Regions from separate parts of the Paenibacillus sp. FSL H3-0286 genome, predicted to be linked through region 1. Evidence: riboswitches for the same ligand, from Rfam matches in the RefSeq annotation. Region 1 holds a riboswitch; each other region holds the start of a gene.
The links. A riboswitch is a leader RNA that binds a small molecule or an ion and turns the genes downstream of it on or off. The one in region 1 is predicted to bind thiamine pyrophosphate.
Positions count from the first base shown of each region.

Region 1 (4,215 bases):
CGGCTTTACGATCATTCGGATGGGGGAGTTTGCTTGGTCTATTTTTGAACCGGCAGAAGGGCAGTTTCAGTTCGGGCTCTTTGATCGGGCGATTGATCTAGCACATAAATATGGTCTTCAGGTTGTACTTGGTACTCCGACGGCGACGCCTCCAGCTTGGTTGACTGATAAGTATCCCGAAGTTTTAAATGTAACCTACGAAGGTGTTACACTTCAGCATGGCATGCGCCGTCATTATAATTACAGCAGTCCTAAATACCGGGAACTGTGTGCGCGTATTGCAGAACAAATGGCTGAACATTACGGCAATCATCCGGGTGTAGTTGGCTGGCAAATTGATAATGAGCTCAACTGTGAGATCAGTGAATTTTATTCGGAGAGTGACCATAAGGCTTTCCGGGAATGGCTACAGCAGAAATATGTTACACTTGAGCATTTGAACGAGGCTTGGGGAGCTGTTTTTTGGAATCAAAGCTATAGTGACTGGTCTCAGGTCTATCTTCCACGTCCGACTCCAGTACCGAAGCAACCCAATCCTCATCAGGCATTGGATGAAAAACGGTTTATTTCGGACAATACAATTTCTTTTGCCAAAAACCAAGCGGATATCATCCGTAAACTTGCCCCTAAGCAGTGGGTAACCACGAACGGTCTGTTCGGGCATCTCGATAGCCATGAAATGACGGATGAACTGCTGGATTTCTTCAGTTATGATTCCTATCCTCAGTTCTCTACTATTTTTTATGACCCGAATGAGCAGAATCCGCTGAATGATAGAGGCTGGGGATTGTCGTTATCTGTTGTTCGTTCGATATCCCCGAATTTCTGCATTATGGAGCAGCAGTCGGGCCCGGGTGGCTGGGTGAACCGGATGGATATGCCTTCTCCAAAGCCCGGGCAGATGCGGTTATGGACTTATCAGTCGATCGCTCATGGAGCAGATATGGTGTTATATTTCCGCTGGCGGACAGCTACGATGGGCAATGAAATTTATTGGCATGGAATCAATGACTATCATAATCAGCCTAACCGGAGAGTACGGGAAGCGGGGCAGATCGGTCAGGAGCTGGCAGCAGCAGGTCATGCGTTTGTCGGTACTCGTAATCAGGCTAACATTGCTATTGTTCGTGATTATGACAATGAGTGGGATGGAGAATACGATGTTTGGCATGGCCCGTTTATGTGGAAGAGCAATAAGGAGTGGTACAAGGCGCTTCAGCGGAAGCATATCCCGAATGACGTACTCTATTTACGCAAAAAAACAACGCTGGAGGAGCTTGCAAGGTACGACGTGCTTATCTATCCTCACCCAGCGATTATGACAGATGAGACAGCAGCACTGCTGGATGAATATGTTCAGCAAGGCGGCAAACTGATCTTCGGCTGTAGAACTGGCTATAAGGATGAGCGCGGTCAATGTTATATGCGTCCTTTCCCAGGTGCTGCTAAGGATCTATGCGGGATCACAGTTGAAGAATTCACAATGGTTAAGGGCAGTCGTCAGCCAACAACAATTAGCTGGTCGGGCGTGACCGAAGTCGTTACAGGAGCAGATGACTTTAATGATATTCTCAAAATAGAGGAAGCTTCGGTTGAAGTGATGGCGGTTTACGCCTCTGATTATTATGCGGGAAAACCGGCGGTAACTAAAAATCGTCGCGGCAAGGGTGAGGTTTGGTATTACGGAGCCGTATTTAATGAACAGGCAGCGGCTGAGATCATAAATTTAATTGATCTACAATCGCCAGCAGATTGGCTGGAGCTCCCAGAAGAGGTAGAGCTGCAAGTCCGTACCGGAGCTTCTTCCAGTTATGCTTTTTTGCTTAATTATAGTGAGACTCCTGTCACGATCCATCTTCGTGAGACCAAAACAGATTTACTGAGCGGCACAACATTGTCGGGCGAGGTGCTTCTGGAAGGATTTGGGGTATTGGTGTTAAACTAACGTATACATTGATCTCACATTTGAGTAGATTTGGATAATTCTCTCTTTTCGGTTATACTTTGAAGTAGCAATTATATAGTCACGGGAGCTTGGTGGGACCAGGCTGAGAGGATAGTTATAACTATCGACCGTCAAACCTGATCTGGATAATGCCAGCGGAGGAAATGGAGCTCTATTTCTATTTGTCTACTCTAAGGCCGCATCTTATACAGATGTGGCCTTTTCTATGTGTGGGGAGTAGACCGTCTCCGCTTGATCAAATCACCTTATAGGAGGAATTGAGATGACAAGCGAATTGAACAACGATCCAATCAATCTATCAGCTTTTCCAGCAAGTCAAAAAGTGTATGTAAAGGGTTCACGGTCTGATATTCAGGTGCCTATGCGGGAGATCTCACTTAGTCCAACTGCGGGCATAGACGGCGAAGAGGAGAATGCCCCAATTCATGTTTATGACACAAGCGGGGCTTACACGGATGCTAATATTCATACTGATATTCGTCAGGGGTTAGAGCCCAATCGTCTAAGCTGGATTGAGGAACGAGGGGATGCAGAAGCGTACGAAGGAAGAACCGTGAAGCCTGAAGATAACGGAAATGCAACGGGAAAAGCTGTGGCGGAAGTGTTTCCAGCGCTCCATAGAAAACCTTTGCGAGCGAAAAAGGGGCGTAATGTCTCTCAAATGCATTATGCACGCAAAGGGATTATTACTTCGGAAATGGAATACGTTGCGATTCGTGAGAATGTGGCACCGGAATTTGTAAGAGATGAAGTAGCCCGCGGCCGCGCCATCATTCCAGCGAATATCAATCATCCAGAGAGTGAACCAATGATTATTGGACGCAATTTTTTAGTGAAGATCAATGCCAATATAGGAAATTCCGCAGTATCCTCATCCATAGAGGAAGAGGTAGAGAAGATGAGATGGGCCACCCGCTGGGGTGCAGATAATATAATGGATCTCTCAACAGGTAAAAACATTCATACGACACGCGAGTGGATCATCCGTAATTCTCCTGTTCCTATTGGAACGGTGCCTATCTATCAAGCGTTGGAAAAAGTGAATGGGAAAGCGGAAGATTTAACGTGGGAAGTATACCGTGATACGCTCATTGAGCAAGCGGAGCAAGGGGTTGATTATTTTACCATTCATGCGGGGGTTCTGCTTCGTTATATCCCGTTGACTGCACAACGTATGACAGGCATTGTTTCAAGAGGTGGCTCCATCATGGCGGCATGGTGTCTTGCGCATCATCAAGAGAACTTTTTATATACACATTTTGAAGAGATATGTGAAATCATGAAGCTGTACGATGTTTCTTTTTCCCTAGGCGATGGATTACGTCCGGGTTCGATTGCTGATGCGAATGATGAAGCACAATTTGCCGAGTTAGAGACGTTAGGTGAATTAACAGCTATAGCTTGGAGTCATGATGTACAGGTAATGGTAGAGGGTCCAGGACATGTGCCGATGCACTTGATTAAAGAGAATATGGATAAGCAACTTGAAACCTGTAACGAAGCCCCTTTTTATACATTAGGTCCACTGACTACAGATATTGCGCCTGGTTATGATCATATTACCTCTGCTATAGGTGCAGCGATGATTGGTTGGTTCGGTACAGCTATGTTATGTTACGTAACTCCGAAGGAACATCTTGGCCTGCCTAATAAGGAAGATGTACGTATAGGGGTCATTACTTATAAAATAGCGGCTCATGCCGCAGATTTGGCGAAAGGGCATAAAGGAGCACAAGACCGGGATAATGCTCTTTCGAAAGCCCGTTTTGAATTTCGTTGGCGTGATCAATTTCATTTATCGTTAGATCCTGAGCGAGCGCTCGAATATCATGATGAGACATTGCCTGCGGAAGGCGCTAAAACAGCTCATTTCTGTTCCATGTGCGGGCCGAAATTTTGCAGTATGAAGATCTCTCATAATATCCGGAATACGACGAGAATTGAATCAGGAATGCAAGAGAAGGCGCAAGAGTTTCTCCAAGGCGGGAGCCTCATTTATAGATAACTTTTTCTGCTAAAAAGAAATATCTAAAAGAAGTCGTCATTGGCGGCTTCTTCTTTTATACTTTGAATAGATAGGAGTTGATGAAATGGAAGCGATTCGTTCAGAGGAAGCCATTTTAGAGGATTTAAGTAATAGTTTCTATCATTTTTTTGGATTGAAAGTCCTTCATGCTACCCCAATAAAACGTGGCTGGTTAAATCTTAAATGGAAAATCATAACGGATTCAGGACCATTTCTACTTAAA
Region 1 covers NZ_CP150285.1:6,326,440-6,330,654, reverse strand. The annotation lists gene MHB37_RS28155 (beta-galactosidase) at 1-1,945, shown strand, start outside; TPP riboswitch at 2,017-2,125, shown strand; gene thiC (phosphomethylpyrimidine synthase ThiC) at 2,229-3,971, shown strand; gene MHB37_RS28145 (phosphotransferase) at 4,057-4,215, shown strand, end outside.

Region 2 (4,215 bases), 3.3 Mb from region 1:
GTAAATCCAGGGCTTGTTCAGGATTCTGCTCCACAAATTCCTGTCCTTTTGTTATGGCATTTAGAAATTTTTTAAAGTAGGCTTCAGAATTTTGCAATCCTTGTTCGCTGGCCACCAGCACAAGCTCATAATAGTCAGGTACTCCGTAATCCGTTGGATTAAGCGAGGTGACCGGATGTCCCTCTTTTTCAAGGATCAGTTGTTCATGGTTGATGAATCCGCCCATTATTGCGTCCACTTGTCCTGTAGAGATCGCAGGGATAAGGTCAAAACCTACATCAATCAGCTTGGCGGATGAAGGATCGCCTCCATCACTCTGGATCATTGTCCGAATCATCGCTTCATAGAGCGGAATGGAGGAGTAGCCGATTTGTTTTCCCACGAGCTCTTTGGGACTATGAATACTGCCTGCCTGAGGAACCATCAGATGATTCAGTGGATGCCGCACGATTGCTGCAATCGAACGTACAGGGATTTTCTCTCCGCGTGCCATAAGCACCTGAGGCTGATAACTGAGCGCTAGATCAATTTGATTTGCTGCTACAAGCTTTAGGGCGTCATTGCTGTCCGCAGGCATTTTGATCTCGACATCCAAACCTTCCTCTTGGAAAAATCCTTGCTGTTGCGCAGCGTATAGAAAGGAATGAACGGCATTGGGATACCAATCAAGCATAATCGTCAGCTTGTGTGACTGCTTATTATCGGTATTGGAGGAACCGGTTTGGGAGTTGTTATTTAGCTTGTCTGCCTTCCCGCAGCTGCTTAAGAGCAAAAGTGTGCATACTAGAAATACAGAAATAAGTCCTCGTTGTGGGGATTTTAAATGATTCATTGGTTAGATCCTCTTTTCTTTAAAAATAATTGTTCGAGTAAAGCTATCGCCAGAAAAAGCACAACACCAAGCGCGGACAGCAGAAATACAGCCGCGAACATTTCATCGCTCTGCATATTTCCGGCCATTCTGCGGCTGAAGTAACCGAGTCCTTTACTGCCGCCGAGCCATTCCCCGATAGTAGCTCCGATGACGCAGTATACAATGGACAGCTTTAAGCCAGAGAAAAAAGCAGGCAACGCCAGTGGAATTTGGGTTTTGACAAGCAGCTGCCAGCGGTTTGCACCAAATGTTAATAATAAGTCCTTGTAAGTCTGGCCACTTGTACGAAGTCCATCATATGTACTCACTACAACTGGAAAAAAAGCCGTCAAAAACACCACAGCCACTTTGCTCCACAGCGAATATCCGAACCACATAATAAAAATGGGCGATAGCGCAATTAATGGGACCGTCTGGCTAATGATAAGGAAGGGATAGATGGCCTTTTCTACGGGGCGAAACAGGAACATTCCAATACCCAGCAATACACCAAAAATCACAGAAAGGACAAAACCTACCAGTATCTCCTGCAACGTCGCTAATAAATGCTGTCCAAATAATAATTGCCTGTGCTCGATCAATGCGATGCCAATAGATGAAGGTGCAGGGAGAATAAAGGCTGGAATCAAGTGAAGGCGAACAGCTGACTCCCAGATTACAAGAATGAGCAGTACCAGAAGAAGGAAGGGACCATAGTTGTCTAGATGTTTTTTAAAAGGTATAGGTTGCATGCAATCTTCGCTCCAACTCTGCCCGTAGTGCTATAAACCGGGGTTCATAGTTCATCTTATAATGTCTTGGTTTTGGTAGATCGACAATGATCTCCTGTAATTCGCTGTGCGCACCGCCAGATAATAAATAAATTCGATCACTGAGCAATAGTGCTTCTTCCAGATCATGAGTGATGAGCATAATCGTCTGATTCAGTTCACCCCATAACTCCAACAGCCAACGGTGTATCTCACGTTTGGTCATGGCATCGAGAGCGCCAAAGGGCTCATCCAGCAGCATAAGGCCACTTCCGCCTCCAGCCACTAAGGTGCGCAGAAATGCGACTCGCTGTTTCATTCCTCCCGAAAGTTCATGGGGATAAGCCTTCTCTACATCTGTTAAGCCGAAGCGGGCCAACATTTCCCGAATCTGAATGATTGTTTCCTGTTTACTAAATCTGGGCATGATCTCCCAGGGCAAAAGGCAGTTGTCGAGCACTGTTCTCCAAGGCAGCAATAAATCCTGCTGAGGCATATAAGCGATCTGACCTAAACGACTAGCGGTTGAGGGGAGCGTAGGGAGTTTTATTTTTCCATGAGTAGGTTCGAGTAAACCGGCAACCGTTTTGAAAAATGTGCTTTTCCCGCATCCGCTAGCACCTACTACGGAGACGAATTCCCCTTGCCTGATATCCATGGATAGTTTTGCGAATACAGGGGGTTGTTCAGTTTCCGGAAAAGAGTAGGTTAGGCCTTGAATAGATAAAATGGTCGTGATGATCTAACCTCCTAATATTTTTGTGGAGCGCCTAAACAAATAAAGACCCATCCATTTCCAGAGGAAATGAATGGGTCAAAAAGTTCATTCTGCATAATAACACTTAACATGCTTGATGAAAATTCTGCTCCACTTCCCTCCGCTGGTATGATCCAGATCAGGTTCCAAGGGTCCGGAGCTTGAAGCTCCGTCTCAGTCGGCCGACTCCCCTAGTGAAATAACAGGTCCATATTAATTTGTTTATAAATATACCATATCTTTCTGAGAAGTAAAGAGAGAAAGAAGTGAAGGATTAATCCAAGATTGGGTAAGATATAAGTAGAAATCTAGTTAATATTACAATTCCGATGTACATAATCGGAAAAAAGTATTGACGATCATGTGATGGCAGTGTACTATTCAATTTACCGGAAAAAAACCGGATAGAGAGAGGGGATTTAATAATGAAAAAATGGAGTTTAACTATTATATTGGCGTTAACCGTGGTCCTTGTAGCGGCTTGCGGCAATAATTCGAATACCAATACGGCTGCTGAACCAACAGCTGGAACGAATGGTGGAGCAGCATCTTCAGCGCAAAACAGTTTGGAGGCTGTGAAGGCCAGCGGCAAATTGCGGATAGGTACAGAAGGGACTTATGCACCTTTTACTTATCATGACACTGCGGGGAAATTGACGGGTTTTGACGTGGAAATTGCCGAAGAAGTAGCCAAACGTTTAGGTGTTGAAGCTGAATTTTTTGAAACTCAGTGGGATGGTATTTTTGCTGGGATGGATGCGAAACGGTTTGATGTCATTTTTAATGAAGTTTCCATTAACGAAGATCGCAAAGTGAAATATGATTTCTCTGAACCCTATATTGTATCCAAGGCAGTATTGATCGTGAGCGAAAACAATGAGGATATTAAGACCTTTGCTGATCTAAAGGGTAAAAAAGCCGGACAATCCCTGACCAGTAACTTATCCGACATCGCTCGTGAGAACGGTGCTGAAATCGTAGCTACGGACGGTTTCAATCAAGCGATGGACCTGCTGACTTCGGGACGTATTGATGCAACTGTGAATGATGGCTTGTCTTATCTGGATCTGAAAAAACAAAAACCAGATGCAAAAATTAAAGTGGTTGATGAGATTCCTGAAGGCTCACAAAGTGCCGCGGTATTCCTGAAAGGCAATGATGAGCTGGTGAATGCGGTCAGTGATGCGATTAAAGAGATGAAAAGTGATGGAACGTACTTGAAAATTTCCGAGAAATACTTTGGAGCTGACGTTTCAAAATAATACAAGGCTAGCAAGGCTAATTAAGCCTAGAAGCTAAAAAGGATGTCTGAATAATGGATGACCGCAAAATACAAATTTTCTTAGATACACTGCTACCCCTGCTTAAAGCCGGGGTGGCTTTTACCATTCCGTTGGCGCTACTTTCCTTTGTGCTTGGATTGATTTTGGCGATCCTAACCGCGTTGGCACGTCTTTCACCGTGGGTAATTCCGAAGCTAATCGCCCGTTTTTATGTATGGGTCATTCGGGGAACCCCGTTGTTAGTGCAGCTATTTATTATATTTTATGGTTTGCCGGCTGTTGGTATTGTACTCGACCCTTTCATTGCCGCCACCATTGGATTTACCCTTAGCGTAGGGGCTTACTCATCGGAAATCGTACGCGCTGCTATCCTGTCGATACATAAAGGCCAGTGGGAAGCTGCCTTCTCAGTCGGGATGACTCGTGGGCAGGCTCTGCGCCGCGTAATTCTGCCACAAGCTGCACGCGTTTCTGTACCGCCGTTATCCAATTCTTTTATTAGCTTGGTCAAAGATACATCGCTTGCAGCGATCATCACCTATACGGAGATGT
Region 2 covers NZ_CP150285.1:3,070,926-3,075,140, forward strand. The annotation lists gene MHB37_RS13755 (ABC transporter substrate-binding protein) at 1-832, opposite strand, end outside; gene MHB37_RS13760 (ABC transporter permease) at 829-1,605, opposite strand; gene MHB37_RS13765 (ABC transporter ATP-binding protein) at 1,586-2,281, opposite strand; TPP riboswitch at 2,480-2,583, opposite strand; gene MHB37_RS13770 (amino acid ABC transporter substrate-binding protein) at 2,806-3,642, shown strand; gene MHB37_RS13775 (amino acid ABC transporter permease) at 3,696-4,215, shown strand, end outside.
Region 2: it holds a riboswitch for thiamine pyrophosphate, as region 1 does, so the genes downstream of both, MHB37_RS13765 (ABC transporter ATP-binding protein) here and thiC (phosphomethylpyrimidine synthase ThiC) in region 1, are expected to answer to the same signal.

Region 3 (4,215 bases), 2.9 Mb from region 1:
AGGTGACAGACTGATCTCGCAATCTGGATACCGATCCTGCAAATAGCGGGCATGCATGGCACTTTGGAATGCTTCTTGCCGCCAATCATACATCCCGAGCAACGTACCAATATTCACAGAACGAAAACCTGCCTGACAGCCGCGTTCAGGTGCATCCAGGCGATTCCGGTAGTTTCTTTTAGGCCCTTTAACATGCAGCTTTCTGTAAGTCTCCTGGTGGTACACCTCTTGGTATAGTGTTAATCCATCCACCCCTGCTTGAAGAAGCTCTTTATATTCTGCAGTTGATAGAGGATTTATCTCAATACTGACAGAGGAAAAAAATTCCCTGAGTACATCTACGCAATCCTTAATATATGAGACAGGATTCTCCCGGCGCGATTCACCAGTCAAAATGAGGATATGCCGCAGACCTGTAGCTGCAATCTTCTCAGCCTCCCTGCGAACCTCCTCCAAGGACAGCTTTTTGCGCGGAAAATCATAAATGGAGCTGAAGCTGCAGTAGGTACAATGATTCACACAAAAATCCGCAAGATACATCGGTGTGAACAGCTGCATCGAATAACCAAAATGTGCACGGGTCAGTCGCTGTGCAGCCAACGCCATCTCCTCTAGCAGCGGCGTTGCTGCCGGAGAGAGCAATGCCAGCAAATCATTTTCGTTCAGCTTGTCTTTTCCAAGCGCCCGCTTAACGTCATCCTCCCGGAACTCCTTCCACAGTTGCTCATAAGGATACTGCTCCAAGCGGGCCAGTGTGTCAAAAAAGCTCATGCTAATCTTCCCTCCTTTCGTGACCTATCAAATTCAGTTCAAAAATCCAGTCAACGGTGACGAAGCAAAAGCAACTTCTTCTACAGGACCGAGTCCTGCCAAATAAGCTTTGCGGCCAGCGGATATCGCCTCGCGGAACGCTTCCGCCATGACGAGCGGATTACGTGCCGTTGCAATAGCCGTATTAAGCAGAACAGCAGCGGCCCCCATCTCCATTGCTTCCGCCGCTTCCGAGGGCTTGCCAATCCCGGCGTCTACAATAATCGGCAAATTCACTTCTTCAATAAGAATACGCACAAGCTCCTTAGTGCGCAGGCCGCGATTCGTCCCGATCGGCGCACCAAGCGGCATCACAGCAGCAGCACCGGCATCTCTCAGACGTAAAGCAGCCGAAAGGTCCGGACTCATATATGGCAATACTACAAAACCCTCCGCTGCTAAAATCTCTGTAGCTCGTATGGTCTCCAGATTATCTGGAAGCAGGTATTTCTGATCATTGATCACTTCGATCTTGACCCAGTTCCCCAGTCCCGCAGCTCTTGCTAATCTTGCAATACGGACTGCCTCTTCCGCTGTACGCGCTCCTGAGGTATTAGGCAGAAGAGTCATGTGGCCGGGAATGTGGTTCATGATATTTTCTGCTCCACCTTGCGGGTCCACTCGGCGAAGCGCTACAGTAATCACCTGAGAACCAGAGCTTGCGATCACTTCGGGGATCAACGTATTCCGGCTATATTTTCCGGTTCCGATAAATAATCTACTGGTTAATTCGATGCCGCCAATATGTAACGGGTCATGCATGAAATTACCTCCCTTTGGTTCGTATAAATTTCTCAAAATTCTATACCGCTCCATCTCAACCCCCACCAACAAAGTGCACCAGTTCCAAACGATCATCCTCGCTCAGAGCAGTACTTTCATAATTCTCCTTACTGACAATTTCTCCATTCAGCTCAATGATCATCAGACGACCCGACCACTCAGGAAGACTGATCAAATCAGCTATAGTTTGAATACCACCAGAACACTCTGCGGATTTCCCGTTAATCAACAGCTTCATTCTGAATCACCCCCTTCGCCCATGCTGTTACCTCCAGGCTATGAATGAACCGCCTTATGAATAGCTTTGGCGGCCTCATAAGGATCATCCGCTCCGCAAATACCGGACATCACAGCAACTCCTGCCGCACCTTTCCTGATGATCTGCGCCGCATTAGCGGGGCTAATTCCGCCAATCGCAATTACAGGAATAGAGCTGGTCTTCACCGTTTCTGCAAGCAGCTCTAACCCACGTGCGGGCAGCCCTAACTTGCTATCCGAGGGAAATACATGACCAAACAAGCAATAATCAGCTCCCTGCTCTGAGGCATTCGCCGCTTCTTCCGGAGAATGAACCGATCTCCCCAGCCGAAGCTGAGGTGCAATTCGCCGGGCTGTAACCGGACTCAGACTGTGCCAAGCCAACTGAACCCCCGCGGCACCAGCTGCCAATGCTACATCTATCCGGTCGTTGATTATCAGTTTGGTAGCGGGCATACCGGCAGCCAACAGCTGCTGTGCCGCAGCGAGCAGTTCGCATGCAGGACATTGCTTATCTCTCAGGTGAATATAATCGACCCATGTCTGCACCGTGCCAGCTAGTTCAACAAAATGTCTCAGTTGTAGCTTGCCGTCTGATATTAGATGGATCTCAGCTTGCAACATCACGATCTCCTCTCTCACTTCCCTGTAGGTCAGTAAAAAACAAAAAAACTGCCCCCCGTAAGGAAGGCAGTCAGAATCTGTATATAGACGGCACTACAAATAGCCCGACAACAGAAATTCGTTCTCCACTTCCCTACGCTGGTCTTAACCAGATCAGGTTCAAAGGGTCCGGAAATCCATTCCGTCTCAGCCAATCGGCACCCCTAGTGACATAAATATACAATTTTAAAATGCTAACGTGGTTTATAGTAACATATTTTTTTATTGAAATACACCCATTTATTCACATTAGCTGTACTGATCTAACCGTTTACTACCTCGCCACCATTTACATGAATAACCTGTCCAGTCACATAACTGGAATCGTCAGAGGCCAGATATACATAGGCTGGTGCCAGCTCTTCTGGTTGTCCAGGCCGTTTCATAGGCTGTGTACCTCCAAACTCGCTAACCTGTTTTGCATCAAAGGTAGAGGGAATCAGCGGTGTCCAGATTGGACCTGGTGCAACACCGTTTACCCGTATGCCCTTCTCTGCCAGATTCGTGGACAAGGATCGTGTGAAGCTAAGAATAGCTCCTTTAGTTGATGAATAGTCCAGCAGCTGCGGGCTTCCGCGATAAGCGGTAATTGAAGTTGTATTTATAATTGTAGATCCTGCTTTTAAATGAGGCATAGCTGCTTTTGTTAAATAGAACATCGCAAATATATTCGTACGGAAAGTACGCTCAAGCTGCTCGGAAGTAATATCCTCGATCTTAGCTTGCGGATGTTGCTCTGCCGCGTTATTGATGAGAATATCAAGCTTTCCTAAGCCCTCCACCGTCTGTTTAATAAGATCCTTACAGAATTTCTCGTCACCGATATCACCTGGAATTAGGATACATTTGCGGCCTTCCTGCTCGACCTGACGTTTAGTTTCCTCTGCATCTGAGTGTTCATTAAGATATGAAATGACCACATCAGCGCCTTCTTTAGCAAAAAGCACAGCAACTGCACGCCCAATTCCGCTGTCTCCACCGGTAATTAACGCCGCCTTGTCTTGCAGTTTACCTGCTGCTTTATAATTTGCCGGCTCGTATTTGGGCAGCGGTGTCATTTCACTCTCAATCCCTGGCTGATGATGCTGCTCCTGTGGGGGTAAGGTTTTTGTAGCTTGTTTATTGTTGCCTGACATCTTCCCTATCTCCTCTCGTTAAGCAAATTGATAGTTAACTGATCGTCTTAGGATGGCACAACTATGCACGTTTATACGCTGGGTTTGTCATTTTCTTAAATCGCTTTACGAATCTTACTTACCACAATGAAAGTAGATATAAACAACCGTGAGAGATATACTGCTGTAAGTGGAGAGGAATTCACTGCATACAAATAGACACAGCATCGCTGCTGTGCCTTGAATTGTTCACCCTAACTATTTTAGAGAAGAAACATGATTTTCTGCATTCACTTCATGTTCCAGCACCCACATAAAGTACAGAGCTTTGGCCGCTTTCTCCCGGGTCACTATAGCTTTAGGTTCTAGTTCTGTCCCATTGACCATTTCGCCTCTGGCAATCCCCACTTCAGATCTAATGAGTCCTAATTCATATGCACTTTTCACTTTTGAAATTAAATAAGGAGAAATGTCCGCTGTATCAACAAGCTGCGTCCAGGATACAAGAGGATAGTACATCGCACCCCTAGCTCCTGGCTCCAGATTCGAATCATAGCCAGGAGCTCCTGGCACTACTGCTGTGCCG
Region 3 covers NZ_CP150285.1:2,182,373-2,186,587, reverse strand. The annotation lists gene thiH (2-iminoacetate synthase ThiH) at 1-771, opposite strand, end outside; gene MHB37_RS09325 (thiazole synthase) at 805-1,572, opposite strand; gene thiS (sulfur carrier protein ThiS) at 1,628-1,831, opposite strand; gene MHB37_RS09315 (thiamine phosphate synthase) at 1,870-2,475, opposite strand; TPP riboswitch at 2,589-2,690, opposite strand; gene MHB37_RS09310 (SDR family oxidoreductase) at 2,778-3,650, opposite strand; gene MHB37_RS09305 (GDSL-type esterase/lipase family protein) at 3,888-4,215, opposite strand, start outside.
Region 3: it holds a riboswitch for thiamine pyrophosphate, as region 1 does, so the genes downstream of both, MHB37_RS09315 (thiamine phosphate synthase) here and thiC (phosphomethylpyrimidine synthase ThiC) in region 1, are expected to answer to the same signal.

Region 4 (4,215 bases), 1.2 Mb from region 1:
CAAAAGATGCAAAAGCAAAGCAACGATCAGGCCTACCCCCGTACCAATGGGAAAACCAATTAAAGTGAGCCGCAGCGTAGCCATCGTATGAGCCCAAAGACCAGAAGCGTTACTGGTGGATTCACGAGCAATATCAGCAGGACTCGGCAGAATCCAGGATTCAATATGAAATACAGATACAGATAGCTGCCATACGGTTAAAAAGAAGACGACCGCCACAAGGGGCGGCCATATTAGCTTCCAGGTCGATCTCACGGCCGATATTTCTCCGTCAATTTATCCATGCTGATTCCGTTAGGATTATGAGCGATTTTGATCTGCGAAATTACGCTTGGACTGCCTGCTTCGATCAACGCCTCCTGCATCTGACGCACAACCTCCAGCAGCTCGCTAAGCTCACCTTCCATTGTGGTTTCCAGTGGATTCACTTGATGTTTAACACCGGATTTCTGAATGACCTCAATCGCTTTATCTACGTATGGGATGGAATCCTCATTGTTCGGTGTTTTTGGAATTACTTGAATGCTTAGTAGGGTGTTAGCCACAATAATCAATCCTCTCATTTTATAAGGTAAGTTCAAAAAGCCAACTTTGATAACGAAGTAACTCAGGAAGCAAACTCGACATCGAATCTTGAACGAACTTGGGAAGTCCGGTACTCACGTAGCACATCACTACGCTCCGTTCCTCCTTCCTCAAGTAACGTCCAACCTTCTTGGTTCTGAAGTCCGCTCTCTACTCCGCCGGTAAAAAATCATTACTGAATGCACTAGCAGCATCCAGCGGTTTATCCAGCAACTTCAGATCATACATCCAGTCGCCGTAATTTTGCCAGACCTCGGTTTTTTGCTCGCCCCAGCGGGCAGCATCGTCCTTGTATTTTGGGCTAAGCCATTTTTGGCTAGCTAGGACAAGGTCGGCGTCCAGGTCAGGAACGGCCTTCGATAACATACCGGCAGCCTCTTCCGGATGATCAATGGCATACTGATAACCTTTTGATGTGGCTTTCATGAAGGCCTTCACCAGATCAGGATGATCTGCAATTTGCTTCTCACTCGTCGTCAGCACAGGCGTGTAATAATCGAGCTGTGGCGCATAATCCTTTAAGTACAGCATATCCAATGGCTCGCCACGCAACTCAGCCTCAACACCAGTCCAAGCGTAGAAAATCCAGGCGAAATCAATGTCACGTTTGACGGCGGTAAAATAATCAGCTTCACCGATACTGATCAGCTTCACCTTTTTCACATCGCCACCTTCAGGATCCATGATAGCTTTCATGGCTGCTTCTTCGGCCGGTGAGCCCCAGCCTCCGTAGGTTTTACCTTCGAAATCCTTTGGTGATTTAATATTGCGATCTACTGGAGCAGCGAATCCCGACGTATTATGCTGAATAATAGCTGCTATCGAGACAAGGGGTACGCCTTGTAGACGGGCTAGTGTTAATCCTTCTTGGGCGCTGATGCCAAATGCGGCTTCGCCAGAAGTAACCATAGTATCAGAACCCGCTGCGCCTGGCTGAACGATCTCGACGTCCAGACCTTCTTCAGCGTAGTAACCAAGATCCTTAGCTACGTATAGACCGGTATGATTCGTGTTCGGTGTCCAGTCGAGTGCGACTTTAACTTTGGTGAGCTCTTTTGGAGCATCCGTCCCAGCCGCAGCAGTTGGATCAGTAGCATTTGCTTTGTTTCCGGCTGTATTCCCATTGTTGCTGCCGCATCCGGCAATGGCAAGAATGAGTACACAGGTGAGGCACAACGTAAGTGCTTTTTTAAGGTGCATGTCTTCTTCTCTCCTTTAAGGTTACAAGAATCCCGTCTTCACAACATGAACCGTAAAGTGTAGTATGTACGTTTTTCTACATCTTTTAGTGATCTTACAAAAAAAGCGCCCCGAGTGATCGGGACGCTGGCTTGGCGCAAGGTTAGTTAAGGTCACAGGGACCAGAACCAATTGGCGATTCCTACGCTGGCATTATCCAGATCAGGTATAAGGGTCAGTATCTTGTGGGATACAATCTCAGCCGGCCAATTCCAGCACCCCTGGTTCTATGAAGTTAACGGGTATTTCTATGTGCAATATAAGTAAGCATAAGTTTTGTACCCATACTTTATATCTTATATTTCTCGCATACGGTGTATTATAGACGGCTGTACTCAGAATGTCTAGTAGTGCACTCCTGAATTTTTCCAATCCAGTAGTTTCTTTTTTGCTAGTCTAGATCTTTATATTTTTTGCGGTGACGCCGTTTAAGCTCACTAACCAGCGCCCCTAGCGTGAGGACAACGCTGATCAGAATCCCGCTCATGATCACGAAGAGGGCAAGAAATTCAAAGGGAGAATAACCAATCATTTTACTCCATTGAATCTTTCCATCCAGATCGTCAATGACCTGATTCATGCCGTAAATCCCGCTTACTACCGTAAATACAGTAAGAATCATCAGCAGATTATCCCGTCGCTTGGATTGAAACTTATCCTGATACTGAAACAGGTCATTTAAGGTTTCTTTCACTTCCTCGAACAAAGCGTCGTTTCCGTATACTTTACGCAGCTGAAGAAATATCTCCCGGCCCTGCGACTGGGAAATCAACTCCAAGAAGTAGAACTTTGCCGAGAACTTATTAATGGAGTAGATTAGATTGTCTATTTCCTCATAATCATGATTAATCCGAAGTCGGGAGTGCATATTGGCGAGCTTTAGCAGAACGATTTTGTGGAAAATATTGAGTAAAAATCCGTAATAATATTGCCCGTACATCTGGTTGGCTAGACTAACAGCAATCTCCTGTTCAGCGCGGGTCATGCAGCAAAAGGTTTGCTCATTCATCATATAATATGTGTCTGGACCCCAGCGATTATAGGAATGCTCATGACAATAGTTTGCAATATACGCTGGATCGCTGGCACTGGCATAGGGCTTTCCGTTCAGATTAATTCCATCAAGCTGTGAGGCGCGATAGCGTAGATTTACACTAATCTCATCAGAGCTTTCTTCATTCTGAAAGCCGTAAAAAGCTTGCACCTGCATTCTTTCATCTACGAAAAAAGGAAGGGTCTCGAAATAAGCCCCATTGATATCCGATTGATCCAGATATGGCTCCAGTCCATCCACCAAATTTCGGAAGACAAAATCCTCTACCATCTCATAGGTCTGTTCCCCGCAATGAATATAAGTGTAATCATCCTGTATGAAGGTATTCTCTAGCGCACGGAAACGATCCGCGAATTCTAGGGCAATACTAAAGGGAATTGAATCCCCCTCCAGCTGGACACGTATCGTCACGAATCCAAGCTGAAAAGGACATATGAATATATCCGTCGAGAGAATTTTGAAAAATATAGATTGCTGCGGAATCTCCAGAATGCAGTCGAGATTATTTACTCTGGAAAAACGGCGGAACGAGTCGGCATCCTTCCTGCGTGGAAAAAGGACATGTGCAGCAAACGGTAAATAGGTGCGCTCCATACGTTCATGGGAAACACAGTAGCCATCTCCGTAATAGGCAGCTTCAAGCTCTTTATTATCCAGAAAAAAACGTGTGAAGCCGTCGTCCTGTAATTGCTGGATAAGCTGCTTAGAATCGCCCTTTTTTATAGAAAAGGGAAATATAAACTGCATGAGCGCAGTATGTAACAAAGGCTCAGTTGAAGACTCATTCATTCATCGTCCATCCTTGTGCTCAGAATATGCTTATAGATCACATTACCCTAAAAGGATAACGTTGATACTGTTCTAAATACGGGAACTCTTTCCTTTCAACGCTTGCATGGACTGGAACCTCCATGCGGCAATGCTTAGCAGAAACAAGAAGGCGGCAAAAGCGGCCAGTAATCCGGCTGTTTGTGCCACTTCTAAATGGTCCATAGACCAGCCCATAAACAGAGGTAGCAAAGCACCGCCAACACCTCCGGAAGCAATCATAATGCTGGGTGTTGACTCTTCGGTGCCAGGCAGCATTTTGCTGGAGTAGACTAAAGCAATGGAGAAAATACCGGACATAAACAGCCCCAGCAGCAGAATTACAATGAAAGCAGCCATTCGATTGTCAGTGAACGGAAAGAGTGCCAGCAGTAACAAGGTTAGTAAACAGCTGCTGAGAATGTACACGCGATAAGATATTTTTTCGGCAATTACACCCGCAAACAATCTTCCTGTAGACATCGCCAGCCAAAAGAAAGTGACTGTCAGTGCTGCGGCAGACTCCGTCA
Region 4 covers NZ_CP150285.1:478,720-482,934, forward strand. The annotation lists gene MHB37_RS02105 (ABC transporter permease) at 1-255, opposite strand, end outside; gene MHB37_RS02110 (MTH1187 family thiamine-binding protein) at 252-545, opposite strand; gene MHB37_RS02115 (ABC transporter substrate-binding protein) at 736-1,785, opposite strand; TPP riboswitch at 1,947-2,057, opposite strand; gene MHB37_RS02120 (hypothetical protein) at 2,216-3,667, opposite strand; gene MHB37_RS02125 (MFS transporter) at 3,740-4,215, opposite strand, start outside.
Region 4: it holds a riboswitch for thiamine pyrophosphate, as region 1 does, so the genes downstream of both, MHB37_RS02115 (ABC transporter substrate-binding protein) here and thiC (phosphomethylpyrimidine synthase ThiC) in region 1, are expected to answer to the same signal.